One region of the Ureibacillus endophyticus genome, then DNA from elsewhere that is predicted to be linked to it. Evidence: a T-box and tRNA genes for the amino acid it is inferred to sense, from the RefSeq annotation. Region 1 holds a T-box; the other regions hold tRNA genes.

Region 1 (10,280 bases):
CAGGAATCCTTTTTCGGACACTTAAAAGACGAAGTTGATTTCAGCATGGTCAAAACACTGGATGAGTTACGCGCTAAAATCGATCACTACATGGTTTACTACAACAATTATCGTTATCAATGGAATCTAAAAAAGATGGCTCCTGTACAATACAGAAACCATCTCTTAATAGCTTAAACTCTTTTTTTAGTTTGTCCTTGACTTGGGTACCACATTAAAAACAGACAATGTCTACTTTTCTTTGGATTTTAAAAAAACTTATAAGCGAATATTTTTGGGGGTAACAAGTAAATTTTTAATTTGAATAATAAATTAAATCATATCGTTTGCATGATAAGAAACTAAATAAATCAAAGTTAAATAATCTCCTACTGCACTATCAAAAATCGGAATGCAATCTTAAAAATTCGATTTAACAACGTATAATATTTTTTCTTCTCCTACTACTAAGACGGCAAGAAAAAACAAGTAATAACCCCTCATGAGCACTAGGATCAACTTACAGAATCTTTCCCTAATATAATAAAAAAACTGTACCGAAAGCATAAGCTTTTGGTACAGTTTTAAACATTTCATTATACGTAGTATTTATCTACAACTTCTGAACAACGTCCGCAAAGTGTTGGGTGATTTTCATTTTGCCCTACTGATTCTGAGTAAGACCAGCAGCGTTCACATTTTTCACCATCTGCTTTTTCGATTAAAATAGCAGTTTTTTCTAGAACAAGCGCATCGCTAGGGGCACTATCTTTTGAACCAGCAATAACTAATTGAGAAACGATACAGCTTTGTGCAAATTGTTTTGCATCTTCATTTAGTAAATCTAAAACATCTTGATCTGCATAAATTGTTACCTTAGCTTCAAGAGATTTACCAATTGTTTTTGCGTTACGAGCTTCTTCTAACGCTTTTAATACTTCGTCACGAACTTCAATTAAACGTTCCCATTTCGCACGTAATTGTGGGAAGTTTTCACGTTCATCTACTTCAGGGAAGTCTGTTAATTGAACAGAAACTGCTTCTTCGTTTAAGTAAGACCATAGTTCATCTGTAGTATGCGGTAAAATTGGTGTTAACACTTTTAATAATGTTTGCAGAGTATCATACATCACTGTTTGCATAGCACGGCGATTTTTGCTGTCTACTGCTTCAATATAAACAACGTCCTTCGCAACGTCTAAGTATAATGCGGATAATTCAACTGCAACAAAGTTATTAATTGTGTGATATACAGATGCAAACTCATATCGATCGTAAGCATTACGCACTGCTTTTAATACATCTTGCAAGCGCATGTACATATATTGATCCATTTCGTTTAAATCTTCATAAGCTACACGATCCGTTGCTGGGTTAAAGTCAGAAATGTTACCGTGTAAGAAACGAAGCGTGTTTCGGATTTTACGATATACTTCTGAAATTTGTTTTAACATATCCATACTAATTCGCACGTCACCTGTATAATCCACAGATGCTACCCATAAGCGTAAAATGTCAGCACCGTATTGGTTCATTACTTTTTCAGGAATGATAACATTTCCTAAAGATTTACTCATTTTACGTCCTTCGCCATCAAGTACGAATCCGTGTGTTAATAATCCTTTATAAGGAGCATAACCATTAATCGCCACAGAAGTGATTAATGATGAGTTAAACCATCCACGATGTTGGTCAGAACCTTCAAGATAAAGGTCTGCTGGATATTTCATACCACGTTCAACAAGTACACCTTGGTGAGATGAACCTGAGTCAAACCAAACGTCCATAATGTCATTTTCTTTTGTGAATTTGCCATTTGGACTACCTGGATGAGTAAATCCTTCAGGTAATAAATCTTTTGCTTCACGTTGGAACCAGATATTTGAACCATGTTCGCGGAACAATTGAGACACATGTGCAATTGTTTCAGGTGTAATAATTTCTTCACCATTCTCAGCATAGAATACTGGAATTGGTACACCCCATGCACGTTGTCTTGAAATACACCAATCACCACGGTCACGAATCATATTGTAAAGACGAGTTTCACCCCATGCTGGAGTAAATGTTGTATTTTCCACCGCTTCTAATAATTGATCGCGGAATGCCTCAACAGAACAGAACCATTGTGGCGTTGCACGATAAATTACTGGCTTTTTCGTACGCCAGTCATGTGGATATGAGTGCGTAAAGAATGATAATTTTTCTAATGCGCCTACTTCTTTTAATTTTTCAGTGATGACTTTATTTGCATCATCATAGAAAATACCTTCAAATCCTGGTGCTTCATGTGTGTAGCAACCTTGGTCATTTACTGGGCTAAGAACTTCAAGACCATATCTTTTACCTACCATGAAGTCATCTTCTCCGTGACCTGGTGCTGTATGAACACATCCTGTACCAGCTTCTGTTGTTACATGATCACCAACCATCACTAAAGAATCACGATCATAAATAGGGTGTTTTGCAACAACATATTCTAACTCTTGACCTTGAACTTCTTGAATTACCTCTGGGTTTTCCCACTCTAGCGTCTCAGAAACAGATTTTAATAAATCTTTAGCAATAATGAATTTTTTATCGCCAACAGCTACGACTACATACGTAATTTCAGGATTTAAAGAAATCCCTAAGTTTGCTGGAATTGTCCATGGTGTTGTCGTCCAAATAATAAACTTTGCATCTTCTGGTACGACACCTTTTGCATCTTTAATTTCAAAACTTACATAAATAGACGGAGATTTAATATCTTTATATTCGATTTCAGCTTCTGCTAATGCAGATTCAGAAGATGGAGACCAATAAACTGGTTTTAAACCTTTGTAAATATAGCCTTTTTCCGCCATTTTCCCAAATACTTCAATTTGGCGTGATTCAAACTCAGGTTTTAACGTAATATATGGATTTTCCCAATCTCCACGTACACCTAAACGTTTGAATTGAGCCATTTGATTTTCAATTTGTTCGTAAGCATACTTTTCACAAAGCTCACGAAATTCAGCAATCGTTAATTCTTTACGCTTAACACCTTTATTAGTTAATGCTTGCTCAATCGGTAAACCATGAGTATCCCAGCCTGGAATATATGGTACATGGTAACCTGTCATTGAACGATGACGGTTAATCATATCTTTAATTACTTTATTTAATGCGTGACCAATATGGATATCTCCATTTGCATATGGAGGGCCATCATGTAAAACAAAATGAGGACGATCTTTTGTACGTTCATTTACAAGTTTATTGATGTCCATTGCATCCCATTTTTCTTGCATTTTTGGTTCATTTGCTGGTAAATTTCCGCGCATTGGGAAATCTGTTTTTGGCATTAATAACGTATCTTTATACTCTACCATTAAAAAATCCTCCTAAATGTATAAGTGTTCAGGTTGAAAAACATAATGTGGTAATTTAAGAGAAATAAAAAAAGTTTCTCATCCCTCAAAGGGACGAGAAACTTTTACTCGTGGTACCACCCTAATTTACAAGTTAAAAAAATTAACTTGCCTCTTAGACACTGTAACGTCGTGAAATACGAAATCGCTTACTTAAACTGATTCATCACTTTTTCAGCGATTTAGCTCCGGAGTGATTTTCCTTTTTGATAGTTTCGTTCGAGCTTGCACCATCCTCGAATCGCTTAGTCCACCTTCAATAAGTACTGTCTCCGTCAATGCTAATTAAATATACAAATTTTTATACTCGTGTATCAGTATATGGAAATAGATAAAATGAGTCAAGTAAAAAAGAAAATGGGGCGGTTTGTTAAACTCTCCCTTTTTCTTATTTCACACGAAACTTCAACATACAAGAATTAATTATAAAAGATTATCTAATTCTTCTTTCGATAGTTCAACATTGCCCTGATCGTTTCGTACATGATTTTGAATGTCCGTTAAACCGATATCATATTCCATTAAGTGCTCCCAATCATCTGTATTTAATAAATCTAATTGGGCTTCTACTAACATTTTGAAGCGGTTACGGAATACTTTTGATTGTTTCTTTAATTCATCTATCTCTATGGCAATTTTACGTGCTTTACCCAATGCATCATTAACAATTCGATCAGCATTTTTTTCGGCTTCTTTTATGATTAATTTTGCTTCTTGTTGTGAATTACGACGAACTTCTTCTGCAGCCTCTTGAGCAACAATAATTGATTTTTGTAGTGTTTCCTCTAAAATGTTGTAGCGATTCATTTGCTCCGTCATTGACTTTACTTTTTCTTCAAGTTCCTTTTTTTCACGCAAAATGATCTCATAATCTTTTATAATCTGATCCAAAAATTCATTTACTTCATCTTCCGCATAACCGCGAAAACCCCGAGTAAACTCCTTATTATGTATATCAAGAGGTGATAATGGCATTGGTCAACACTCCTTCTCTCTTTTAAATATATAAAACTATTATAACTCGCTAACTGTTCCTTGACATCAAGTTTTCGTAAGTTTTCACTGTAATCTGCTATTTTTGCTCTAAACGACCTATTTGAAGTCGAATTTTATCCTTTTTCGTCCTACCTTCTGTCATAAGGATTTTTACTCTTCCTAAACCTCGGACTGATACGATATCCCCTTCTTGAAGTTCAAATGAAGTATCATCAATTATTGTCCAATTAACCTTTACTTTGTCAGCATTAATTAGATTCTGGGATTTTTGTCTTGAAACATTAAAAATTGATGCAAGAACAGTATCTAATCTCATCGACGAAATAGTATATGATTTACTTACCCATTCTTGAACCATTTTAATTAATTTCGACTCTTCATCTACTTTTTCTAGTTGTACTTTTGCCTTACCGATACTCGTTAAATTCATCGCGACATATTCTTCTATTTCTTGTGCTACTGAAATCTGGATGGTATCACCATCAATATGGATATCCCCGAATTTCCCACGATTTAAACCTATTGATAATAATGCACCTAAGATATCAGGATGTTTTAAATTAACAAATTTTGAAGGATAGTTCACAGAAAAAATGGAGATTTGAAAATCCTCTTTTGTTGGTTCAAAGTAATTAGGAGCGATTAACATACGTTGTCTTTCAGCATCAAGAAAACCACCATCTGCTACGATTTTTATTTCATTACTTTGCCCTATAACCGAGTTAACAATGAAGCGCTCGCGGGGATCTAAATAATCTGTTAATTTTGGTGCAAAACGATCTTCTACTTCTCTTTGCCAGCCAATTACTTTTTCAATAAAGGGTTGTTCATCTTTTCGAAAATGTTGGATTAAATGTTCCATTAATTCACTCCACCTTATAAACAATAGTATGTTCAGTTGAAAAAATAATAAAAGAAAATCCCCACAACAAAATTAGTAGGGATTTGAACGAAAACCTATGCAAACATAAAATATACTTTCTCAACTACAATTAATAAGCCCATTTGTATATAACGTAGTAATAAAAGGGCTACAATTGGTGAAATATCAATCATACCAATAGGTGGAATAAATTTTCTAAAAATTCCTAAATAAGGTTCAACAAGTTTTCCTAAATACTCTCCAACTGTTGAATTTCGAATATTTGGAACCCATGACATAAAGATATAGATAATTATCATAAATTGATAAATTGTAAATGCTGCCGCAATGAAATTTATTATGGAATAATAAAGCATTAAATTGTTAACCTCGCTAATCTATTGTATATCGTCGTACAGATAGTTCGAAACCTCACCGGATACCTCAACATTATCTGGAGTACATAGGAAAATATCCGTACCAATTCGTTGAATATCTCCTCCTAAGGCATAAACAGTACCACTTAAAAAATCTATAATACGCACACCTGCTTCACGATCGATTCTTTGTAAATTAACGATAGTAGCACGCTTATTTTTTAAATGGTCAGATATGTCTTGAGCTTCTGCATACACTCTAGGCTCAACGATAACAACCTTTGATTGTTTTATAGAATTTGCAGTTTGTAAACTAACAACATTTAAGTGAGAATTCTGTTCCACTTCAATAAGTTTACGTTCTTTTTTAGGGCGTGATTTTACAATAGGTTGCTCTTTGGTGATACTTACTGGTTTACTTGATGTTGCAATTTCTTGCACTTCTTCATCTTCTTCTTCAAGGTAAAAGAAATTTTTTATTTTGTTTTTCATACTCATCTAGTATCCCCTCTTTTCTATCCAACAAGAGCTGTTCCAATTCTTACAAACGTCGCACCTTCTTCTACCGCAATTTCATAGTCATTTGACATCCCCATTGAAAGTTCTTTACAAGGAGCATAGTCTAACCCTAATTCTATTACTTGTGTCTGTAAGTTTTTCAAATCACGAAATACTTTTCTTATAACGGCTTCATCTTCAGTATTAGGTGCCATTGTCATAAGGCCCACAACATGAATTTTATCGTACTGAGCTAACGATTGTATAAATGGAATTACTTCTTCTGTACTCAACCCATGTTTTGACTCTTCCCCTGAGACATTTGCTTGAACGAAACAGTTTATTGGTTTTTCCGCTCGTTTATTAATTTCTTCAGCTAAACTCATACGATCTAGTGAATGAAGATAATCAATTTCATTAATTACTTGTTTTACTTTTCTAGTTTGTAAAGAACCAATATAATGCCAAATGGCTTTATTATTAATTTCGCCCTTTTTAGTCAATAATCCTTCTGGACGATTTTCACCTAAATGAAGTAGTCCAGCTTCTAGGGCTTCAGTTGTTCTTGCAACTGTAACTTGCTTTGTTACCGCAATTATCTCTACATCCTGAGTCATTTGAGCTTTCTTTTTTGCAGTTTCTATTTTATTTTGAATAATTTCTAAATTATCACTTATCTTTGTCACTTTAAACCCAACTTTACATCAATAGTTTCCTTAATTGTATCAAGCTGTATAGTAATTTTCAATGAATAGCATGACCTATTAAGAAATCTCTTTTACTAATATTACATCTTTGCCTATTACCAGTATATCACTAATCAGGACTTTTCTCACATGTTCATCATTTTGTAAGAATGACATAAACTTTTTTGGTTCAGCAACGAGAAAAGCAGTGATAGAACCTGTATTTTCGTCCACCTCTGCATCGATAATATATCCAACAAATCGGCCATTACCAGCCTCAATAATTTCTTTTTGTTGTACAGCAGAAAATCGCAAATTAATCTCCCTTCTTTTTATAATTAGGTCGATACTATTATGTTTTTAAAGTAATTAGTTCGATTCGTTTTCAATAAATTGTTCCTTCTTAAAAATATATTAATTTTTTTATGAAATATTGCTTTTAATTTTTAAAAATAAATAAAAGCGCACCTTTTATAGTGCGCTACAATACTTAACCTAACTTATAATCTTTTTGCATAGTCTCAATGGCGTTTTTCTCTAGCCTTGAAATTTGAGCTTGAGAAATACCGAGTGATTTTGCAATTTCAGTTTGTGTTTCACCGTAATAGAATCGTTTGGAAAGAATCATTTGTTGTCTTTCATCAAGCTTTTGCATACTTTCCTTCACACTAACGTATGCAACCCATTGATCTTCTGACACATCATCATCTTTTAATTGGTCCATAATATATACGGCATCTCCACCATCAGAATAGATTGGCTCTTGCAATGAAAGAGGATCTTGGATTGCATCAAGTGCGTATAATACATCTTCCTTTTTCATCTCAATAGCTTCTGCCAACTGTTCAATGGTTGGTTCATATAAATTTTCTGAGATAAACTTTTCCTTTGCTTGCATTGCTTTGTAAGCAATGTCTCGTAAGGATCTAGAGACACGTAAAGCATGATGGTCTCGTAAATGCCTTCTAATCTCACCTATAATCATTGGAACAGCATATGTTGAAAATCGAACATTATGCTTTAAATCAAAGTGGTCAATAGCCTTTAATAATCCAATACAACCAACTTGGAATAAATCATCGGCTTGTTCACCTCGGTAAGAAAATCTACCGACAATACTTAATACTAGACGTAAGTTGCAAATGACTAGTTCATCTCTTACCCACTCTTCTCCAGATTGTAGGCGAACGAACAGCTCTCTCATCTCTTCATGTTTTAGAACTGGCAAAGAAGCAGTATCTACACCACAAAGTTCTACTTTAGTACGAACCATCTTCTTTTCCTCCGAACTAGTTTTTTATCTCTGAACTGTTTTTTCAGTTTGTCCGGAAAAAAGAAGAATATGCACATTTTACTCGTCCAATTTCATCCAGTAACTTATGAAATCGGTTGATTTAAATGCTCTCGTAAATCTAAAATGATTTTCTTTTCTAGTCGAGAGATGTAGGATTGAGAGATGCCTAAATGGTCTGCTACTTCTTTTTGGGTCATTTCTTGTTTACCATTTAGACCAAATCGACACTCCATTATATATCGTTCACGTTCACTTAAGCCGTTAATTGCATTAAACATTGTAGCTCTTTCAATTTTCTTTTCTACATCATTCATAATAATTTGCTCTTCTGTACCTAGAATATCAGAAAGTAAAAGTTCGTTACCATCCGGATCAGAGTTCAACGGCTCGTCTAATGAAACTTCGCCTTTCATACGGCTTGTTTTACGTAAATGCATTAAAATCTCATTTTCGATACAACGTGAAGCATAAGTGGCAAGTTTAATATTTTTTTCTGTATTAAATGTTTCAATAGCTTTAATAAGTCCGATTGATCCAATGCTAATTAAATCTTCAATTGGTGTTCCAGTATTATCAAAACGTCTTGCAATATATACAACTAGACGTAAATTTCTTTCAATTAATGTATCCCTAGCTCTCAAATCACCATTCATAAAGGCTTCAATAACTGTCATTTCTTCTTCTCGTGTCAATGGTACTGGCAATGAATCGTGCCCTCCTATATAGTATGTTCCTTTAGTACGAAACTTACTCCAGATTTTTCTAAATAGGTCGATTAATTTATTAAACAATCATTTTCCCCCTTTATGCTCGAATTTCACAACGCTAAAACGTGAAGAATCATCTGTGCATTTTGTGGATATCTCGCATCATGCCTAGTCAAAACAACATATTGTTCAAAAATTTCTTTATCCGTAGTTCCTTTTATCTTTAGTCGATCAAAACGAAAAGCCAACACTGTCGACCTCTCTTTTTGAACCGTAGATAAAGATAATATTCGAATTTTCGGATAAATGAACGAAGGAAACATTGTTAACTGGTAAGGGTTATTTTCATCCCAAGCTAATAGCGCTTCATTAATTTCTTTTGGTATTTCATTTGCTATTGCATTATATGAGAGAAAATGTACCGGCTTCCCACTTAAAGGTTCTATACACTCATTCCCAGTATCAATGAAACCTTTTAAGCAATATTTTTGTTTAAAAATTTCAAGCTCACAATCCACTACAAATGAATGCTGAATTTTTGCTTGCATCATTTTTCTCCATTTGGAGTGTATCGTTGTTAAACTAAGAAAAGCGACTGCAGTTGAAAGAACAAAAAATGTTAGTTTGGATTGATTGAGTAAAAAGGGTAATATGCTTGTTAAAACGCCGCCGAGGAAAAACGTAGTGATAAAAAGAACAGTTCCTTGCTTTAACAACGATTGGATGCGAAAAGAAAACGCGAGCCCAATTAATACAATAAAACTAAGCAAAGCACCTAATAATGACTTATAAAAAATCGATGCTATTAATCCACTACAAAACGCACTTAGAAGCAATCTACTCCTCTTTACATACAATCCCGTTATTTCTTGCGTAAACTTTAATAAAAAATAATTAAACAACGTATTGTATAGTACGAGTAATTCTCCAATCATTTTGGCGTCCTCCTATTAAAAGATTAACACTAGCATCACGAGGAAAATGTCAAACCATTGTAGTTATACTAAAAATAATTTTGACACTATTTTCTGCAAATCTAACTTTTTTGACATATAGTTACAAACTATTAGAATGAAAAACTTGTATAGAAAACATTTTATCGGAATAAACAGGAATAAATATACTCCTTACTTTGTTAACATTTAAAGTTCTAGACATTGAGATTGGATTAAGATTAATATCTACTAAATTTTAACAATAAAAAAAGCCATCCCATCTTTTTCGATGAGATGCCTCTTTTTGTCGAATACTTTTTATCCACGATTACGTCTATTGCGTAAAAATGTAGGAATATCTAATAAATCATCTTGCTGTTGCTGTACTTGACGAGTTGGTTCTGGTTGTTGTTGTACAGGTTCTTGTACTCTTTCACGAATAGATGATTGTGGTTGCTGTGGCGCTGCTTGTTGGCCACCACGAAGTCCACCACCTATTGGGCGTGAAGATTGTTGACGTTGTTGTTGTGAAATGATATCGTCTGAGAAAC
Region 2 (10,280 bases), 1.8 Mb from region 1:
TGCTAAGGGTGTAGGTCGGGTAACCGGCGCGAGGGTTCAAATCCCTCCTTCTCCGCCATACATAGTTAGGCCCGTTGGTCAAGTGGTTAAGACACCGCCCTTTCACGGCGGTAACACGGGTTCGAATCCCGTACGGGTCATAAAATTTTTCAAAATATATTTTTGGAAAATGGACTTGAAAATATCTTTAAATGTGATATTATAAATCTTGTCCAAAAAAATAATAGTCTAGTGATGATGGCAAAGAGGTCACACCCGTTCCCATACCGAACACGGAAGTTAAGCTCTTTAGCGCCGATGGTAGTTGGGGGCTTCCCCCTGTGAGAGTAGGACGTTGCTAGGCATATTACCCAGGAGGATTAGCTCAGCTGGGAGAGCACCTGCCTTACAAGCAGGGGGTCGGCGGTTCGAGCCCGTCATCCTCCACCATATTTTGCCGGTGTAGCTCAATTGGTAGAGCAACTGACTTGTAATCAGTAGGTTGAGGGTTCAAGTCCTTTCGCCGGCACCATTTGTACGAGCCATTAGCTCAGTGGTAGAGCATCTGACTTTTAATCAGAGGGTCGAAGGTTCAAGTCCTTCATGGCTCACCAGTTTTATATGCGGGTGTGGCGGAATTGGCAGACGCACTAGACTTAGGATCTAGCGCCGCAAGGCGTGGGGGTTCGACTCCCTTCACCCGCACCATTTAATTAAATTATAATTTTTAAGCACATGCGGAAGTAGTTCAGTGGTAGAACACCACCTTGCCAAGGTGGGGGTCGCGGGTTCGAACCCCGTCTTCCGCTCCAAATGTGCCGGGGTGGCGGAACTGGCAGACGCACAGGACTTAAAATCCTGCGGTAGGTGACTACCGTACCGGTTCGATTCCGGTCCTCGGCACCATTTATATGCGCCCGTAGCTCAATTGGATAGAGCGTCTGACTACGGATCAGAAGGTTGTGGGTTCGACTCCTGCCGGGCGCGCCATATATATACGAGAAGTAGCTCAGCTTGGTAGAGCACTTGGTTTGGGACCAAGGGGTCGCAGGTTCGAATCCTGTCTTCTCGACCATTTCAATTGGGGCCTTAGCTCAGCTGGGAGAGCGCCTGCCTTGCACGCAGGAGGTCAGCGGTTCGATCCCGCTAGGCTCCACCAATATAAAACTAACTTTTCTTCATAAATTATCTTGATAAAGCAATCTTATTAAAATAATTTACTTGAAGATTTATTTTTAATTATAAGAATTAATATTTAATATAATGGGGCCTTAGCTCAGCTGGGAGAGCGCCTGCCTTGCACGCAGGAGGTCAGCGGTTCGATCCCGCTAGGCTCCACCAAATAAATTAATAATTTGGCGGCGTAGCTCAGCTGGCTAGAGCGTACGGTTCATACCCGTAAGGTCGGGGGTTCGATCCCCTCTGCCGCCATCTTTAGGACCTTTAGCTCAGTTGGTTAGAGCAGACGGCTCATAACCGTCCGGTCGCAGGTTCGAGTCCTGCAAGGTCCACCAATCGTCATAACACGGAGGAATACCCAAGTCCGGCTGAAGGGATCGGTCTTGAAAACCGACAGGCGGGTTAAACCGCGCGGGGGTTCGAATCCCTCTTCCTCCGCCATTCTTTATATGGTACAATGAAGTGTAAGTAAATTAATAATATTATCGCGGGGTGGAGCACGAACGAATAATCTTCGTAGCAAAACTTCAGCGTAACGATTTCGCAAGCTTCTTGAATTTACTAAACGAAATCGTGACGGTTCGATAATAGTTAATGCGTAAGTTTTTATTATATTTCTAACAATAACATTATCGCGGGGTGGAGCAGTTCGGTAGCTCGTCGGGCTCATAACCCGAAGGTCACAGGTTCAAATCCTGTCCCCGCAACCAAGGTCCCGTGGTGTAGCGGTTAACATGCCTGCCTGTCACGCAGGAGATCGCCGGTTCGATCCCGGTCGGGACCGCCATTAATTAATGGGTCGATAGCTCAGTTGGTAGAGCATTTGACTGAAGCTCAAAGTGTCGGCGGTTCGATTCCGTCTCGACCCACCATTAATGCGGGTGTAGTTTAATGGTAAAACCTCAGCCTTCCAAGCTGATGTCGTGGGTTCGATTCCCATCACCCGCTCCAATATACTTGGGCCTATAGCTCAGCTGGTTAGAGCGCACGCCTGATAAGCGTGAGGTCGATGGTTCAAGTCCATTTAGGCCCACCATGTAAATATTCCGAAGTAGCTCAGTGGTAGAGCAACCGGCTGTTAACCGGTTGGTCGTAGGTTCGAGTCCTACCTTCGGAGCCATAAGGGGAAGTACTCAAGAGGCTGAAGAGGCGCCCCTGCTAAGGGTGTAGGTCGGGTAACCGGCGCGAGGGTTCAAATCCCTCCTTCTCCGCCATACATAGTTAGGCCCGTTGGTCAAGTGGTTAAGACACCGCCCTTTCACGGCGGTAACACGGGTTCGAATCCCGTACGGGTCATTCAAAACACACTCAAGATTGTTAAACAACTTGAGTGTGTTTTTTTATTTTATAAGATTTAATTAAACTATTTTATCTATATTTATGGTGAAGAAGCGAACAAAATATTATTATCAAAATGCTCATAACTATTAAATGAGGTGATGAACAAATGGAAATAATTGATTTGCATTGTGATGTTTTAGAAAAACTTTCTAGGTTGGAGGATGTGCAGTTTCGTAACGATTCCCGATTACATGCTAGCCTAGAAAATTTACAAAGAGGTAACGTGAAAGTCCAAATATTTGCGATTTTTATTGAACCACACATCCCACAAGAACAGAAATTTACTGAAGCGTTGAGACAAGTAGAAGCATTTCAAACTAAAGTATTAAATGAACCAGAGATGGTCCATATTACAAATTGGAAGCAATTAAACGAGCTACAGGATGGGCAAATAGGAGCAGTGTTAAGCTTAGAGGGATGTGATTGTATTGGCGATGATCTCTATAAGTTGAAATTGTTATTAGATGCTGGTGTAAAATTAGTAGGCTTAACTTGGAATTATGAAAATGCTGTTGGATATGGTGCATCAGAATCTCCTGATAAAGGACTAAAACCATTTGCAAAACAAGTAATTGAATTGCTGAATGAACACGATGTCATTATTGATGTTGCTCACTTAAATAAACAAGGCTTTGATGACTTACTTCCATTAGCCAAACATTTAATTGCTAGTCATTGTAATGCAAGAGCTCTATGTGACCATCCAAGGAATTTAAGCGATGATCAAATAAAACAGCTAGTTCAACATGGGGGACGAATCCATGTAGTTTTTTATCCGCCTTTTGTTAAGAAGAGTAAAGAGGTTACAACGATAGATGATTTAATAAAGCATATTACCCATATAGCAGCCCTCGTAGGTGTAGAACGTATTGGGTTTGGATCTGATTTTGATGGTATTGATTTAACTGTTGAACAATTAACAAATGCTTCTGAATATCAAAATATCACAAGTGCACTATCTAAAACTTTTACACAAAGTGAAATTGAGACTATGGCAAGTAAAGGATTTTTGAAATATCTCTCGGAAATTGGAATGCGTTAGAGTTTTTTCCTAGCGCATTTTTTTAATGGATAAAATTACACTCAAAATACTCAAAGTCATGATTGCAATATTCTATATGCGACTTGGATGTTGTGATAGAATAGATAGTGAAAAGTTTTAGTTTATTTATTACAAGCAGATGAAGCATTTCTGTTATCTTTAAGGGAATATTAAACCCCATAAGTAAAACATCAACTCGTCCAAATGGGTCGAGTTGTATTTTATTGCTTTTTAACGGAGGGAAATTTCATGCATCAGAAGTGGCTACAATCCACTGAAGTAGAAGTAGGAAATATAAATAGAGCGCAAACCTTCTACATTGAAACAATAGAAGTAAGTCGACTATCAGCATTAGCATTTTTTGCTGCTGGTGAGCAGAAATATAAAGGAAAACGCTTTTTTTGGCAAAACCGTGAAAAAACATTAACATTGGTTGGACTCGGCCACGCTTACGTTATTAAAAATAATGCAGGTGATAATCGATTTGACCAAATTGAAGAAGAATGGCGAGAATTAACGAAAAATATAATTAAAGAAGAAAGCGAGCCACAACCAATTTTATTTGGAGGCTTTACCTTTGATCCGGAAAATACAAAAACTGGTGAATGGGATGGTTTCCCACAAAGTTTGTTTGCCGTTGCTACATATCAGCTTGTTATTCGTAATGACAAAGCATATATCAGTATTCATTTAGTAACAGATAAAGCAAATAGCCTACAAGAATTCGATGCAATGCGTGTGGAACGAGACCATTTAATTCACGCTGCGCAAGTGAAAGAATTGAAGACTTATGAAAAGCCAGTAATGACAAAATATATGGAATTAAAAAAGCAGGATTATTTACAATCTATTGAAAAAGTAACGTCCTTAATTAAAGATAAAAAGGCTGAAAAGGTTGTTATTGCAAGGTCATTAGAAATGGATTTTGCTGAGACCTTATCATCACCTCAAGTATTATCACATGTGATCAATGAGCAACCAGAAAGTTATTTATTTGGATTAGAACAAGATGAATTATTATTCTTTGGGGCATCACCGGAACGACTGGTTAAAGTGAAGAATGGATATGCTTATTCTTCTTGTGTGGCGGGTTCAATAAAACGAGGAAAAACAGCAGATGAAGATAAGCAGCTTGGGGAGAATTTATTAAATGATTCAAAAAATCTCGGGGAACATCGTTATGTGGTTGAAATGATTGCTGATACATTCGAAAAAAATTGTACCGAATTCAAAGTGCCGAAACATCCGAAGCTTTTAAAAATTCGTGATATCCAGCATTTATATACACCAGTTGAAGGAAAATTGAAGCCAAATGCGACAATATTACAGCTTGTGAAAGATTTACATCCAACACCAGCTTTAGGTGGCGTTCCTCGTGAAGGTGCATTGTCAATTATTCGAAAATATGAAACGATGAATCGCGGTTTATATGCAGCTCCTATTGGATGGTTGGATGCAGAAGGAAATGGTGAATTTGCTGTTGCGATTCGTTCAGCGGCACTTATTAAGGATAAGGCTTATTTATATGCTGGTGGCGGTATTGTAGCAGACTCAGAGCCAGTTTCCGAATATGAAGAGACTTTAGTTAAATTCCGTCCAATGATTCGAGCTTTAGGAGGACAACTGAGTGAGTGAGCGTGAAATTTTATCCCAATATGTTTATAAAATGGTTGCATCATTAATTCAAAATGGCGTAAAAGATGTAGTTATTAGTCCTGGATCACGTTCTACACCACTTGCCTATGCTTTTGCATCTACTAAAAAAATAAAAACATATCGTCAAGTAGATGAACGTTCTGCAGCATTTTTTGCTCTTGGAATAGCGAAGGCAAAAGGACAACCTGTTGTATTATTATGTACTTCTGGTACCGCAGCAGCAAATTATTATCCTGCCATTGTTGAGGCAAAATATGCACGTATCCCTTTAATTGTGATAACGGCAGATCGCCCACATGAGTTACGTGAAGTAGGGGCGCCACAAGCCATTAATCAAATCCGATTATACGGTGAGCAAGTGAAATGGTCAGTGGAGTTTCCAATACCAGATGAAGCTCCACAAACATTACCATTTATCGAACGCCATATAGCACGTGGAGTGACGATAGCAAAAACATGTCCATTTGGTCCTGTTCACTTTAACGTACCTTTCCGTGAGCCATTATTAATTGATTTCCAAGAGGAATTAGTAGAAGGGAATTTTAAAAGTAGTTTTACTGGTCAATTAGTACCATCAAAAGAAGCTACGGACATGTTCACAGCTACTATCAATGAAACAATGAAAGGTTTTGTGATTATTGGTGAACTCGCATTAGGTACTGATTTACAACAATTGTGGTCCTTTATACGTAAACTAAAATGGCCAGTTTTAATTGAAAGCTTATCGAATATGCGCGGGAATGTACCTGAGGATTGTGAACAATATATCATCTCTACATATGATGCAATATTAAAAAATAAAGCATTCAAGGAAAAGGTGATACCTGATACGGTTATTCGCTTTGGTGCGCAACCCGTTTCGAAATTTTTATCGATCTTTTTAACGGAATCGATGCCAAAGAATTATATAGTCATCGATGAAGATCCGATGTTTAGAGATTCAACAGCAGTGTCCACACATTTTATCCATGCTAATATTGGTAGTTGGCTAGAAAACTTACAAATTGAAAATTCGATGGAATTTGGTTATTTTGCTGAGTGGCAAAAAGCTGAAGAAATTGCACGAAAACATATCCAATCCTATACAGAAGTTGAGACAGATGAAGGTGCAATTGTTCGTAATATCATTGAAAACCTTCCGAATAAAAGTGATTTATTTGTTAGTAGCAGTATGCCAATTCGCGATATCGATACATTCTTACTTCCAACTGAGAAAGATTTACAAGTCTTTGCAAATCGCGGAGCAAACGGAATTGATGGTGTCATGTCAACTGCCCTTGGATTTAGCCAAGGTAGAAATGATAGAGAGATGTTTTTATTAATTGGAGACTTAGCATTTTTACATGATGTGAATGCGTTAATTGCCACACGTTATCAGCAATGTCGTATTACTGTCATTGTATTGAATAATGATGGGGGAGGAATTTTCTCGTATCTTTCTCAATCAACTGTTGAACAATATTATGAAGACTTATTTGGCACACCAACTGCTCTTCAATTTGAAGAAGTTGCGAAAATGTATGATATGGAATATCTCCAAATTAAAGACTTCAATGAATTAGGGAAGTTCTTGGATAGTGAAAGAGAAAAGCCATTACGATTAGTTGAAATCTTTACGGATCGTGGTCAAAATGTAACCGCTCATCGAAATTTATGGCAACGTATTTCTGAGGAGTTAGAGCGATGATTGTAAGAGGCATAAATATCAATTTTCATTGCTGGAATGAAGAGGCGACAGATACGATAGTTTTGCTCCACGGCTTTACAGGAAGTGTTGCTACTTGGAATAAGGTTGCACAACTAATCCCGAATCACTATCGAATTGTAGCAGTCGATTTAATAGGACATGGCTTATCAGATGCACCAACCGAAGTAACAATGTACTCAATGGAAGAACAAGTAGAAGTTCTCCATGAACTATTTAAAGAGCTACATTTATCGAACTTCACATTACTTGGATACTCGTTAGGTGGACGTGTTGCATTATCATATGTTGCCAACTATCCAAATGAGGTAAATCATCTCATTTTAGAAAGTGCTTCACCAGGATTGAAAACAGAACAAGAACGTGAGGCACGCCGTATTTCAGATGAGAAATTAGCCGATGAAATATTGCAAAATGGCTTACAATCCTTTGTAGAAAAGTGGGAGAATATCCCTCTGTTCGAGTCTCAAAAAAAACTTCCCACAGAAGTACAGAAAAAAATCCGAGAAGAACGGTTATCTCAAAAGGAAATCGGCTTAGCGAATAGTTTACGTGGAATGGGTACAGGGGCACAAAAATCCCTTTGGACAAGTTTAAGCGACATTACCTTACCAGTTACATTGATTACAGGATCAATTGATGAGAAGTTCTGTAAAATCGCTCAGGAAATGGTGAAATTATTATCAAATGCAAATCATATAGAGATTCGTGATGTTGGACATGCAATTCATGTGGAAAATCCGACATTATTTGCTACAATAGTAAAGGATGTCTTAAAGAAAAAAGGGGGTAATTAAATGACTCGTGAATGGACTAGTTTACATACTTACGAAGATATTAAGTATGAGTTCTATAACGGTATTGCTAAAATTACGATTAATCGTCCAGAAGTACGCAATGCTTTCCGCCCAAAAACAGTTGAGGAAATGATTGATGCATTTTCTCGAGCGAGAGATGATAAAAATATTGGCGCAATCATCTTAACTGGTGAAGGTGAAAAAGCATTCTGTTCAGGTGGCGACCAAAAAGTTCGCGGCCATGGCGGATATGTAGGTGATGACGAAATTCCTCGTCTAAACGTATTAGATTTACAACGTTTAATTCGTGTAATTCCAAAACCAGTTGTAGCGATGGTAGCAGGATATGCAATTGGTGGAGGTCATGTATTACATGTAGTATGTGACTTATCAATTGCTGCAGACAATGCTATCTTCGGTCAAACTGGACCAAAAGTTGGTTCATTTGATGCAGGTTACGGTTCAGGCTATCTAGCACGTATCGTTGGTCATAAAAAAGCTCGTGAAATTTGGTACTTATGCCGTCAATATGATGCGCAACAAGCACTTGAAATGGGCTTAGTAAACACTGTAGTACCTTACGAACAACTGGAAGATGAAACAGTTAAATGGTGTGAAGAAATGCTTGAAATGTCACCAACTGCTCTTCGCTTCTTAAAAGCTGCTATGAACGCTGATACTGATGGATTAGCAGGTTTACAACAAATTGCTGGTGACGCTACACTTCTTTACTACACAACTGATGAAGCTAAAGAAGGTCGCGATGCGTTTAAAGAAAAACGTAAACCAGACTTTGGTCAATTCCCAAGATTCCCATAAAATAGTTACTAAACCGTTTCATATTTGTTGAGACGGTTTTTTTATTTAGTGTTATAGTAATAATTAGTAGCAATGTGTAAAAGTGTTTTTAATAATGTAGGAGCGGCATTAAATGGATCAATTACTTATCAATGCAACATCGAAAATAGATTATCAATCTCTTTTTAAGTTAAATACAGATGCTATCATAACACTAAATATTAATGGAATTATTTATGATGGAAACATTGCAGTAGAAAAATTAAGTGGCTATACACTTCAAGAAGTAATACATACAAGTATTTGGGACTATGTTGTTGAGGAAGATAAACAAGAGGTAATCGAATGTTTTGAACTTGCAATAAAAGGGAGTTCAAAAGAAAGTAAGTTTGTATTTATTCACAAAAATGGTGAGCATATTCCCTGTGTTGTGAAATTTATTCCAATGGAAGAAACTGCTATAGAAAATGGATTATTTCTAGTATTAAAAGATGTACGAGTTGTTGATTACTTATCTAGCATGTATCGTGAAAGCCAACTAAACTTTAAAATAATCGCAGAAAGTGTCCAAGATGTCATTATTCTAATGGACGACCAAAAAAACTATATATATATTTCTCCCTCCAGTAAAACAATGTTCGATTTTGATCCAAAGAGGGACTATTTTAATAAAGAACCTTTTTTTAACATCCATCCAGATTACCTTGAATTACTTGACCAATGCTTCAATAATGCTATCGAAAATGGTGTACCCTTTAGTATTACTTTAAAAGCTCTTCATATGACAAGAGGATGGATATGGACGCAACTTTCAGGAACTCCTGTTTTTGATAATGAAAGATTTAAACATATCGTTTTAGTAGCGAGAGACATTACATTGCAAAAAGAGAATGAAGAAAAATTAACATACTTAGCTTACCATGATTCTTTAACTGGTTTACCAAATCGACGTTATTTTGAAAAATGTTTAAGAGAAGCGATTGAGAAGTTAAATATGGAAGACAAATATTTTTCACTACTTTTCTTTGATATCGATGATTTTAAATATATTAACGATCGATGCGGCCATGAAACGGGTGACCAAGTAATAAAGGAGTTTGCAAAACGAGTACAAGCAATCGTAGGAACTGATGGGGTAGCATCAAGACTTGGTGGCGATGAATTTATTGTTATCTTAAAACATGTAAAGTCAGAGGTTGATGTTAAAAAGTTTATCTACAAGATTCAACAAGCGACAATGGAGACAATTGTTACGGATAAGAAAGAAATAACAATTACATCTAGCATTGGTGCTACCATTTGTACAACAAAATTCAAGGATATATCTTATTTTGTTAATCGTGCTGATGAGTCTTTATATAACGTGAAAGAAAAAGGGAAAAATAAATACCATATTAATTTTTCTTAAGAATCGAGAGGTGTCCAAAACGTAAAACTTTTTTGGACACCTTTTTACTTTCTTCATAACACAATCTTGAGTTAAAGTCAGCACTTACTGTTCTATATAGTGTTAAAATATTAGTGGAGGGATTAATATGTATCCGAATTGGATTTTACAAAGAGCTTTTCTAACTCCTAATCGGGTTGGTCTAATATTTAACGGTAATAGTTGGACATTTGAACAATTAAAACAGATTTCATTGAACAGAGCAGGGCAACTTGTAGCAAATGGCATTCGACAAAAACAACGAATTGCAGTATTAGGCCCAAGTCAACCTCGTCTAATATTTATGATGTATGGTTGTATGCATCTTCAATGTGAAATGGTCATGTTGAATCGAAA
Region 3 (10,280 bases), 650 kb from region 1:
TACCATCTTCATCAATAATTGTATTTTCTTTCCCAGGTTTAAGAGTTATATCTTTGGCTACTAATTCAACTTGAACATTTCCATCTTCTTCAGGTGTAATATTCGGTAAATCTCCTAGATGTGGGCCAGCAGGATTGTCAGTCCCGTGCTTTTTACCTGTTGGATTGAAATGGGCATCAGCTGACTCGAATGTAGGTTTTTCACATTTTCCTACTTCATGTATATGAAACCCATGTCCCCCCTCTGGAAGTCCTTTCACACCTAGAGATATTTGTACACCATCATCTCGTTCAGTCATTTCCATATGACCAATTTCATTTCCTTTTGTATCAATAATAGTTGCTGTTGCTTGCAAAGCTTCTGGTGCAGCTACTGAAATTTTTTCTTCATCTTTATTAAATCCAAAAAGATTACATCCACTTAGAATTACTGCTAATCCACTTAATAATAAAAATTTTTTCCACATAATTTATTAACCCTCCTCGTTGTGAGTATTACCAAGGGGGTATAAAAATATTCTTGTAATGTTTTTATTTCCCATTCACCAAATATAAAGATTACCGATAAAAGATAAAAGGAGGGAAACAAATGGATATTAGCTCTATAATGTCTGCTCAAGTAGCACAGCTTCAACATACTGTACAATTATCTATTATGGATAAAGCATTGAATATGGGTGCAGCCAGTGCTGTCGAAATGCTCAATCAATTACCACAACAACAAGCTTCTGCAGCAAACCATCCGTACAAAGGAACAGTAATTGACGTATCAGTATAATAATATCTACGGATTACACTTTACCCATCTAAAAATACATTTTAATCGGGTAGACATAAAAAAGCGCTAAAAATTAGCGCTTTCTAAAATGAATCATTAACAAATGCCTTTTCATTTTCTTGATATTTTAATAAACAATTAAAATACAATTTTTACCATAAATTTGGTTTTGCCACCATCAGCCACAATACGATTAATAAAATTACAATATATAACCATGTTGATTTCCTTAGATTAGCTATAAAAGTTGCTTTATTAAAATCAGTGGTGCCAAAAGTTTTTAAAGTTGGTTTAAAGGCTCTGGCTAAATAAAAAACAGAACTCATCATCCCAACAATTGTTAATACGATCCATGATGTTGTCCAAGTCCAACCGCTTAAAATAATTAGAAATATCCCAGAAACTACTAATACATGTCCGAAATGTTTAATTACATTAATCGCATATTGAAATGATTGAACAAAACCACTTAAATCAGCTTCTTCAGTCACTTCCATTTTCTTTAGCATAGGTATTAATGCAAATAGCGGTCCAATCGATCCAATAGCACTTAATATATGTAAATATAAGAAAATAGTATGTAACACTGTTCTACACATCCAATCATCTCTAATGTCTATAGTATATCATCACGGTAAATGCTATTTTTTGATAAAAACATGACAATTGCAAGTAATAATCCAACTTTTAGAGCATAATATATAAATTAAACAATTATTACTTATGTAAACTCTGTTAATTTCTAGTTAGATATTTGTAAAATCAAACACACTAGAAATAATACCTTATATTATTCAAATTAGAAGCATACATAGTTGTGCTAATACTAATAATCGGAGGTGGTCATTATAGGTATCCATAAATTTTTCACAAGCTTAAATGATTTAGAGCGAATTTTCCGTGCACCTGGTCGCTTTAAGTTTGAAGAACATAATGTTGCTGCACACTCATGGAAGGTATCTCAATATGCCATGTTTTTTGGGACATTAGAAGAAATGAACGGTGCAAAAGTAAACTGGAAATCATTATATGAAAAAACAATTAATCATGATTTTGCAGAAGTCTTTATTGGAGACATTAAAACTCCCGTTAAACATGCAAGTGTTGAATTAAAACAAATGCTTGCCCATGTAGAGGAAAAAATGATGGAAAATTTCATTAAAGAAGAAATCCCTGCTGAATTTCAGGAAATTTTCTCTATGCGAATGAAAGAAGGAAAAGATAATACCCTAGAAGGTCGTCTTCTTGAGTTTTCTGATAAACTCGATCAATTTTATGAGTCCTTTGCAGAATTAAAGCGAGGAAATACGGATAAAGAGTTTGTCATTATGTATCAACAAGCATTAAAAAATCTTTTGAAAATGCCGCTACCAGTGAGTGTGCGTTATTTTAGAAACGAAATTTTAAGTGATGTTATTAAGGAAGATACTCAAATTAATGTTGCAGCTTTAACACATGAAATTTTAAATAAATTAAATAAAAAATAAAGCTTTTCCTATGATGGAAGGCTTTTTTATTTTTCACTTTCTTAGGATATATTTTTTATATTCTAACTTATTAAAAATTTGACTTTTTTATCGTTACATACTTACTTGCACAAATAAATACAATCGTATAATATAACATTAAAGCTGCGTTGTTCGTACAAATATTAAGTTTTAACCTTTGAACTGTAAAAGGGAGTTTTAATCGAATAAGGAATGGCGAGCGTCACACTACGGTGAATGACGATATACAGGAATTATTCTGCGAACACCCACTTTGAGGAGTGGTGGTTTAAAACTTTCTATTAATAACTACGGCAAGGCGGCTTTGCCATACATACTGTATAGCAAGGCTTCTTTTATTAACACCTTAATCATTCATTATGATAAGGTGTTTTTTATTTATGAAAAGACATTCTTAAAGTAAACATATTGTTCTTTATGACAGTGTAAATAATCTTCGCTTCACTTACATGGACACACTACTAATTCTCTTATTCGTTCTAATTTGCTATGTGTACCTCTACTTACTTGTTATATAGGTTACTCCCCTATCTCCTAATGCTACACTTTATAACTCTATTACAAATGCTAATTTAAATATGTACATTCCCGCTTGAATAACAATGTACAAAAATGCTCGGGGTATACATACTGATCTAGAGGTGATTGGAAATGTATATTCAATTAAACGTAGAGACAACATTCGAACTGAAAAGTCTTACAGATTTAGCAGCATATAAACAAATAATGGAGCATTTAAAAATGAAAATTAATAAAAGTAAATTAGCAAGGGACATGGGTGTAGATCGTCGTACCATCGACAAATATCTAAACGGTTTCGTTCCCAAAAAGAACCGTAACAAACCATCTAAAATCGATGCGTTTTATCCAATAATCGCAAGTTTATTATCAGAGGATTCGAAGCAGGTGTTTTATTATCGTCGTAATCTTTGGCAGTATTTAAAAGATAATCATGGCTTAGGTTGTGCTCAATCAACGTTCCGCACTTATATTGCGAATACACCGGAATTCCAAGCTTATTTCGATAAAGATGAACGGATTCCAAGTATGAAAAACAGTGGTATTCGTTTCGAAACACGTCCAGGTAAACAGGCACAGTTAGATTGGAAAGAAAGTATTTTGTACGAAACAAAAGATGGTGAACAAGTAGAAATTAACGTAGCTGTTTTAATTTTGAGCCATTCACGTATGCGATTCTTTTATATGAGTATTTCAAAGTCGCAAGCTGTGCTATTTTCTTTCCTTACGGAAACGTTTGAAAAAATGGGTGGGGTGCCTGAAGAACTGGTTACAGACAATATGAAAACGGTCATGGATGAAGCGAGAACCGAATTTTCCAAAGGAAAAGTGAATGTGAAGTTTGCCCAATTTGCGCAAGATTTTGGTTTCAAAGTGAGACCTTGTATCGCAGGACGTCCGAAGACAAAGGGAAAAGTTGAAACAACGATGAAGCTACTTGATGAAATTCATGCTTATCAAGGGCAATTGAATATGGAAGAGCTACACATTTATATCGAACAATTGTGTAATCGTGTGAACCGTGAAGTTCATCAAGGGACAAATAAGATTCCATTACTTGAATTTCAAAAAGAAAAGAATCACTTACTCCAGCTACCAACTGAACGAGTAAGAGATTCCTTCAAAATCAACCATACACTTGTGAAAGTCAATGCATCTAACATGATTTCTTACAAGTCCAATCAATACTCTGTACCACCAGCGTATCAAGGAAAGAAAGTAAGTTTACAAGTATATGATGACCGATTATGGATTCATTATAACATGGAACTCATAGCGCAACATAAAATTAGTGACGCAAAACTCAATTATCAAGAGGCTCACTATCGTGAGACACTGTCGAAAGCGATGCCAAACTATCCAGATATTAATGATTTAGCCAAGCGAAATTTAGCAGCGATCGGAGACATCTATAAATGAATCAGTTTACAAACACAAACTATCAGCATCTCCTGCAAAACTTGGAGTATTTAAAACTCAAGGAAATGGGGCTTCATTTAAGTGAAGTCATTGACTTCAGTATCAAGAATGAACTTTCATTTATTGATACGCTCATTAAATTAACGAATTATGAGGTAGATGTACGTGAGCAAAACATGATTCACGCAATGGTGAAGGTCGCAGCCTTTCCACATCTAAAGGAAATGAAAGATTTTGATTTTGAATTTCAACCAAGTGTCAATCAGCAACAATTACGTGATTTTCAGAGCTTACGTTTTATTCAAGAAAACGAAAACATTGTATTTCTTGGTCCAAGTGGTGTGGGTAAAACCCACTTAGCTACGGCAATCGGCATTACAGCAGCGAAAAAAAGGACAAGTACCTATTTCATTAAGTGTCATGATTTAATTCAAAACTTGAAAAAAGCGCGCATTGAAAATCGTCTAGAAAGCCGTTTGAAACATTATACAAAGTATAAATTATTAATCATTGATGAAATCGGTTATTTACCAATCGATCCGGAGGACGCGAAGCTATTCTTCCAACTCATCGATGCACGTTATGAAAAGAAAAGTACGATTTTTACAACCAATGTGAACTTCAAATCATGGGAAGAAATTTTCCCAGAGCCGAAGTTAGCAAATGCGATTTTAGATTGCATTTTACATCACGCAAGTGTCGTAACTATTACTGGTGATTCGTACCGTCTTAAGCAACACCTCGAACCAGTAAACGAGTAATTTTGTACACCCTTAAACAAGCATAAATGTACATATTAACGTTGACATTTATACTCTATTTATATTCTTTCAATCTAAGCTTCTCATCATCAAGCTGAAATATTCTGCATACCTAGCATAATATAAATTTCATATTTCTCGGTCTGGTCTCTACTTCTGAGGCTCATAACGACTTTCATTAAATACAAAAAGACGTATAGCAAATGCTATACGTCTTCATATGACCCGTACGGGATTCGAACCCGTGTTACCGCCGTGAAAGGGCGGTGTCTTAACCACTTGACCAACGGGCCGTGGCTCCGAAGGTAGGACTCGAACCTACGACCAACCGGTTAACAGCCGGTTGCTCTACCACTGAGCTACTTCGGAATATTATGGTGGGCCTAAATGGACTTGAACCATCGACCTCACGCTTATCAGGCGTGCGCTCTAACCAGCTGAGCTATAGGCCCATAATGGAGCGGGTGATGAGAATCGAACTCACGACATCAGCTTGGAAGGCTGAGGTTTTACCATTAAACTACACCCGCATAAAATGGTGGGTCGAGACGGAATCGAACCGCCGACACTTTGAGCTTCAGTCAAATGCTCTACCAACTGAGCTATCGACCCACTTTATGGCGGTCCCGACCGGGATCGAACCGGCGATCTCCTGCGTGACAGGCAGGCATGTTAACCGCTACACCACGGGACCTCAAGTAAATGGCGGAGGAAGAGGGATTCGAACCCCCGCGCGGTTTAACCCGCCTGTCGGTTTTCAAGACCGATCCCTTCAGCCGGACTTGGGTATTCCTCCACTTTACTAAATGGCGGCAGAGGGAATCGAACCCCCGACCTTACGGGTATGAACCGTACGCTCTAGCCAGCTGAGCTACGCCGCCATATTTTTATTTGATTTTATTGGTGGAGCCTAGCGGGATCGAACCGCTGACCTCCTGCGTGCAAGGCAGGCGCTCTCCCAGCTGAGCTAAGGCCCCAATTAAAATGGTCGAGAAGACAGGATTCGAACCTGCGACCCCTTGGTCCCAAACCAAGTGCTCTACCAAGCTGAGCTACTTCTCGTATATATGGCGCGCCCGGCAGGAGTCGAACCCACAACCTTCTGATCCGTAGTCAGACGCTCTATCCAATTGAGCTACGGGCGCATATAAATGGTGCCGAGGACCGGAATCGAACCGGTACGGTAGTCACCTACCGCAGGATTTTAAGTCCTGTGCGTCTGCCAGTTCCGCCACCCCGGCACATTTGGAGCGGAAGACGGGGTTCGAACCCGCGACCCCCACCTTGGCAAGGTGGTGTTCTACCACTGAACTACTTCCGCATGTGCATTGATTTTCTGGCAAGTTTTTAATAAAACTGGTGAGCCATGAAGGACTTGAACCTTCGACCCTCTGATTAAAAGTCAGATGCTCTACCACTGAGCTAATGGCTCTCTATAAGATGGTGGAGGGGGACGGATTCGAACCGCCGAACCCGAAGGAGCGGATTTACAGTCCGCCGCGTTTAGCCACTTCGCTACCCCTCCAGAAAGGATGCCGGCGATAGGAGTCGAACCCACGACCTACTGATTACAAGTCAGTTGCTCTACCAACTGAGCTACACCGGCATATATGGTGGAGGATGACGGGCTCGAACCGCCGACCCCCTGCTTGTAAGGCAGGTGCTCTCCCAGCTGAGCTAATCCTCCATTTTTGAAACAAGCGAAGCGACGTCCTACTCTCACAGGGGGAAGCCCCCAACTACCATCGGCGCTAAAGAGCTTAACTTCCGTGTTCGGTATGGGAACGGGTGTGACCTCTTTGCCATCATCACTTCACTTGTCCATGGATGTACTGGCTTCGCCGTTGCAACATGGATGTTGCGCTCTTAGGCGAAGTTCCTATTTCATTTTTGAGAGCTTGTACTCTCAAAACTGGATAAAGACATTGACTAACGACCATTCAAGTTAGTGGTTAAGTCCTCGATCGATTAGTATTCGTCAGCTCCATGTGTCGCCACACTTCCACCTCGAACCTATCTACCTCATCGTCTTTGAGGGATCTTACTTACTTACGTAATGGGAAATCTCATCTTGAGGGGGGCTTCATGCTTAGATGCTTTCAGCACTTATCCCGTCCATACATAGCTACCCAGCGATGCCTTTGGCAAGACAACTGGTACACCAGCGGTATGTCCATCCCGGTCCTCTCGTACTAAGGACAGCTCCTCTCAAATTTCCTACGCCCACGACGGATAGGGACCGAACTGTCTCACGACGTTCTGAACCCAGCTCGCGTACCGCTTTAATGGGCGAACAGCCCAACCCTTGGGACCGACTACAGCCCCAGGATGCGATGAGCCGACATCGAGGTGCCAAACCTCCCCGTCGATGTGGACTCTTGGGGGAGATAAGCCTGTTATCCCCGGGGTAGCTTTTATCCGTTGAGCGATGGCCCTTCCATGCGGAACCACCGGATCACTAAGCCCGTCTTTCGACCCTGCTCGACTTGTAGGTCTCGCAGTCAAGCTCCCTTGTGCCTTTACACTCTACGAATGATTTCCAACCATTCTGAGGGAACCTTTGGGCGCCTCCGTTACCTTTTAGGAGGCGACCGCCCCAGTCAAACTGTCCACCTGACACTGTCTCCTACCCCGATAAGGGGTACGGGTTAGAATTTCAACACAACCAGGGTAGTATCCCACCGACGCCTCCCTCGAAGCTGGCGCTCCGAGTTCTCTGGCTCCTACCTATCCTGTACAAGTTGTGCCAAAATTCAATATCAGGCTACAGTAAAGCTCCACGGGGTCTTTCCGTCCTGTCGCGGGTAACCTGCATCTTCACAGGTACTATAATTTCACCGAGTCTCTCGTTGAGACAGTGCCCAGATCGTTACGCCTTTCGTGCGGGTCGGAACTTACCCGACAAGGAATTTCGCTACCTTAGGACCGTTATAGTTACGGCCGCCGTTTACTGGGGCTTCAATTCAGAGCTTCGCTTACGCTAACCCCTCCTCTTAACCTTCCAGCACCGGGCAGGCGTCAGCCCCTATACGTCACCTTACGGTTTTGCAGAGACCTGTGTTTTTGCTAAACAGTCGCCTGGGCCTATTCACTGCGGCTCTCTTTCGAGAGCACCCCTTCTCCCGAAGTTACGGGGTCATTTTGCCGAGTTCCTTAACGAGAGTTCTCTCGCACACCTTAGGATTCTCTCCTCGACTACCTGTGTCGGTTTGCGGTACGGGCACCTCCCGCCTCGCTAGAGGCTTTTCTTGGCAGTGTGAAATCAGGTACTTCGCTCTTAAAGAGCTCCCCATTACAGCTCAACGTTACAGGAAGCGGATTTGCCTACTTCCACGCCTTACTGCTTGGGCGTGCACAACCAATCGCACGCTTACCCTATCCTACTGCGTCCCCCCATTACTCAAACGGCGGGGAGGTGGTACAGGAATATCAACCTGTTGTCCATCGTCTACGCCTGTCGGCCTCGACTTAGGTCCCGACTAACCCTGAGCGGACGAGCCTTCCTCAGGAAACCTTAGTCATACGGTGGATGGGATTCTCACCCATCTTTCGCTACTCATACCGGCATTCTCACTTCTAAGCGCTCCACCAGTCCTTCCGGTCTGACTTCAACGCCCTTAGAACGCTCTCCTACCACGTGCATCTTAGATGCACATCCACAGCTTCGGTGAATCGTTTAGCCCCGATACATTTTCGGCGCAGCGTCACTCGACCAGTGAGCTATTACGCACTCTTTAAATGATGGCTGCTTCTAAGCCAACATCCTGGTTGTCTAAGCAACGCCACATCCTTTTCCACTTAACGATTACTTTGGGACCTTAGCTGGTGGTCTGGGCTGTTTCCCTTTTGACTACGGATCTTATCACTCGCAGTCTGACTCCCGTGTATAAATATCTGGCATTCGGAGTTTGTCTGAATTCGGTAAAGCGAGATGCCCCCCTAGTCCAAACAGTGCTCTACCTCCAGTATTCTCATCACGAGGCTAGCCCTAAAGCTATTTCGGAGAGAACCAGCTATCTCCAAGTTCGATTGGAATTTCTCCGCTACCCACACCTCATCCCCGCACTTTTCAACGTGCGTGGGTTCGGGCCTCCAGTGAGTGTTACCTCACCTTCACCCTGGACATGGGTAGATCACCTGGTTTCGGGTCTACGACCACGTACTCTTTCGCCCTATTCAGACTCGCTTTCGCTGCGGCTCCGTCTTCTCAACTTAACCTTGCACGTAATCGTAACTCGCCGGTTCATTCTACAAAAGGCACGCTATCACCCATTAACGGGCTCTAACTACTTGTAGGCACACGGTTTCAGGTTCTATTTCACTCCCCTCCCGGGGTGCTTTTCACCTTTCCCTCACGGTACTGGTTCACTATCGGTCACTAGGGAGTATTTAGCCTTGGGAGATGGTCCTCCCGGATTCCGACGGAATTTCACGTGTTCCGCCGTACTCAGGATACACTCAAGAGAGAATGGACTTTCGATTACAGGGCTTTTACCTTCTATGGCGGATCTTTCCAAATCGCTTCGCCTAATCCATTCTTTTGTAACTCCATATAGAGTGTCCTACAACCCCAAGAGGCAAGCCTCTTGGTTTGGGCTATTCCCGTTTCGCTCGCCGCTACTCAGGGAATCGAATATTTTCTTTCTCTTCCTCCAGGTACTTAGATGTTTCAGTTCCCTGGGTGTGCCATCATGACGCTATGAATTCACGTCAAGATACTGCTCCATTACGAGCAGTGGGTTCCCCCATTCGGAAATCTCCGGATCAAAGCTTACTTACAGCTCCCCGAAGCATATCGGTGTTAGTACCGTCCTTCATCGGCTCCTAGTGCCAAGGCATTCACCGTGCGCCCTTAATAACTTAACCTAAAAGTTAGTTACACTTCTCAAACAGAGAAGATTTTAAGAACTTACAATAAATTACTTGAATTTTGTTTGTTGCTATCAATGTCGTTTTATCCAGTTTTCAAAGAACAATATAAAGAAAGTTCTATTAATGTCTAGCTCCAAACACCAGCTGACGCGTCTACTTCAGTCTTTCGTGCGAAATGCAAGCATTTCTACTCAAGACTTCCAGTATCCGGTTCAGCTAAGCGGTGTTTTCCGCTTTTCTAATGAACCTTCAAAACTGAACACAAAACGTTAATGGTATAAGCCCTAGGCTTATATTCCGTTAATATCCTTAGAAAGGAGGTGATCCAGCCGCACCTTCCGATACGGCTACCTTGTTACGACTTCACCCCAATCATCTGTCCCACCTTCGGCGGCTGGCTCCAAAAGGTTACCTCACCGACTTC

The links. The T-box of region 1 lies ahead of ileS (isoleucine--tRNA ligase). A T-box ahead of a tRNA ligase gene usually reads a tRNA of that ligase, here a tRNA-Ile.
Region 2: it has a tRNA-Ile gene. The T-box ahead of ileS (isoleucine--tRNA ligase) is inferred to sense a tRNA for this amino acid. The anticodon was not compared.
Region 3: it has a tRNA-Ile gene. The T-box ahead of ileS (isoleucine--tRNA ligase) is inferred to sense a tRNA for this amino acid. The anticodon was not compared.

Annotation. Positions count from the first base shown of each region.
Region 1 is NZ_JAMYWW010000001.1:892,136-902,415, reverse strand. It holds gene NKR20_RS04400 (IS3 family transposase) at 1-177, shown strand, start outside; gene ileS (isoleucine--tRNA ligase) at 576-3,335, opposite strand; T-box leader at 3,422-3,662, opposite strand; gene NKR20_RS04390 (DivIVA domain-containing protein) at 3,798-4,349, opposite strand; gene NKR20_RS04385 (YlmH family RNA-binding protein) at 4,447-5,232, opposite strand; gene NKR20_RS04380 (YggT family protein) at 5,328-5,609, opposite strand; gene NKR20_RS04375 (cell division protein SepF) at 5,631-6,107, opposite strand; gene NKR20_RS04370 (YggS family pyridoxal phosphate-dependent enzyme) at 6,125-6,793, opposite strand; gene NKR20_RS04365 (PRC-barrel domain-containing protein) at 6,872-7,108, opposite strand; gene sigG (RNA polymerase sporulation sigma factor SigG) at 7,284-8,066, opposite strand; gene sigE (RNA polymerase sporulation sigma factor SigE) at 8,171-8,878, opposite strand; gene NKR20_RS04350 (sigma-E processing peptidase SpoIIGA) at 8,905-9,729, opposite strand; gene ftsZ (cell division protein FtsZ) at 10,048-10,280, opposite strand, start outside.
Region 2 is NZ_JAMYWW010000001.1:2,645,944-2,656,223, reverse strand. It holds tRNA gene NKR20_RS13070 (tRNA-Ser) at 1-58, shown strand, start outside; tRNA gene NKR20_RS13065 (tRNA-Glu) at 69-140, shown strand; rRNA gene rrf (5S ribosomal RNA) at 228-343, shown strand; tRNA gene NKR20_RS13055 (tRNA-Val) at 354-429, shown strand; tRNA gene NKR20_RS13050 (tRNA-Thr) at 436-511, shown strand; tRNA gene NKR20_RS13045 (tRNA-Lys) at 519-593, shown strand; tRNA gene NKR20_RS13040 (tRNA-Leu) at 603-687, shown strand; tRNA gene NKR20_RS13035 (tRNA-Gly) at 717-791, shown strand; tRNA gene NKR20_RS13030 (tRNA-Leu) at 797-885, shown strand; tRNA gene NKR20_RS13025 (tRNA-Arg) at 893-969, shown strand; tRNA gene NKR20_RS13020 (tRNA-Pro) at 978-1,054, shown strand; tRNA gene NKR20_RS13015 (tRNA-Ala) at 1,063-1,138, shown strand; tRNA gene NKR20_RS13010 (tRNA-Ala) at 1,245-1,320, shown strand; tRNA gene NKR20_RS13005 (tRNA-Met) at 1,337-1,410, shown strand; tRNA gene NKR20_RS13000 (tRNA-Ile) at 1,417-1,493, shown strand; tRNA gene NKR20_RS12995 (tRNA-Ser) at 1,507-1,599, shown strand; tRNA gene NKR20_RS12990 (tRNA-Met) at 1,792-1,868, shown strand; tRNA gene NKR20_RS12985 (tRNA-Asp) at 1,870-1,945, shown strand; tRNA gene NKR20_RS12980 (tRNA-Phe) at 1,955-2,030, shown strand; tRNA gene NKR20_RS12975 (tRNA-Gly) at 2,036-2,109, shown strand; tRNA gene NKR20_RS12970 (tRNA-Ile) at 2,118-2,194, shown strand; tRNA gene NKR20_RS12965 (tRNA-Asn) at 2,204-2,278, shown strand; tRNA gene NKR20_RS12960 (tRNA-Ser) at 2,282-2,372, shown strand; tRNA gene NKR20_RS12955 (tRNA-Glu) at 2,383-2,454, shown strand; gene NKR20_RS12950 (dipeptidase) at 2,606-3,541, shown strand; gene NKR20_RS12945 (isochorismate synthase) at 3,791-5,176, shown strand; gene menD (2-succinyl-5-enolpyruvyl-6-hydroxy-3-cyclohexene-1-carboxylic-acid synthase) at 5,169-6,884, shown strand; gene menH (2-succinyl-6-hydroxy-2,4-cyclohexadiene-1-carboxylate synthase) at 6,881-7,699, shown strand; gene menB (1,4-dihydroxy-2-naphthoyl-CoA synthase) at 7,700-8,518, shown strand; gene NKR20_RS12925 (sensor domain-containing diguanylate cyclase) at 8,631-9,905, shown strand; gene NKR20_RS12920 (o-succinylbenzoate--CoA ligase) at 10,033-10,280, shown strand, end outside.
Region 3 is NZ_JAMYWW010000001.1:246,408-256,687, reverse strand. It holds gene NKR20_RS01300 (superoxide dismutase family protein) at 1-466, opposite strand, end outside; gene NKR20_RS01295 (putative motility protein) at 589-777, shown strand; gene NKR20_RS01290 (hypothetical protein) at 930-1,376, opposite strand; gene NKR20_RS01285 (YfbR-like 5'-deoxynucleotidase) at 1,617-2,264, shown strand; RNA gene ssrS (6S RNA) at 2,403-2,594, shown strand; gene istA (IS21 family transposase) at 2,937-4,223, shown strand; gene istB (IS21-like element helper ATPase IstB) at 4,220-4,984, shown strand; tRNA gene NKR20_RS01265 (tRNA-Glu) at 5,206-5,277, opposite strand; tRNA gene NKR20_RS01260 (tRNA-Asn) at 5,279-5,353, opposite strand; tRNA gene NKR20_RS01255 (tRNA-Ile) at 5,360-5,436, opposite strand; tRNA gene NKR20_RS01250 (tRNA-Gly) at 5,441-5,514, opposite strand; tRNA gene NKR20_RS01245 (tRNA-Phe) at 5,521-5,596, opposite strand; tRNA gene NKR20_RS01240 (tRNA-Asp) at 5,603-5,678, opposite strand; tRNA gene NKR20_RS01235 (tRNA-Ser) at 5,688-5,780, opposite strand; tRNA gene NKR20_RS01230 (tRNA-Met) at 5,792-5,865, opposite strand; tRNA gene NKR20_RS01225 (tRNA-Ala) at 5,886-5,961, opposite strand; tRNA gene NKR20_RS01220 (tRNA-Pro) at 5,970-6,046, opposite strand; tRNA gene NKR20_RS01215 (tRNA-Arg) at 6,053-6,129, opposite strand; tRNA gene NKR20_RS01210 (tRNA-Leu) at 6,137-6,225, opposite strand; tRNA gene NKR20_RS01205 (tRNA-Gly) at 6,231-6,305, opposite strand; tRNA gene NKR20_RS01200 (tRNA-Lys) at 6,342-6,416, opposite strand; tRNA gene NKR20_RS01195 (tRNA-Tyr) at 6,426-6,509, opposite strand; tRNA gene NKR20_RS01190 (tRNA-Thr) at 6,518-6,590, opposite strand; tRNA gene NKR20_RS01185 (tRNA-Val) at 6,596-6,671, opposite strand; rRNA gene rrf (5S ribosomal RNA) at 6,685-6,800, opposite strand; rRNA gene NKR20_RS01175 (23S ribosomal RNA) at 6,933-9,850, opposite strand; rRNA gene NKR20_RS01170 (16S ribosomal RNA) at 10,170-10,280, opposite strand, start outside.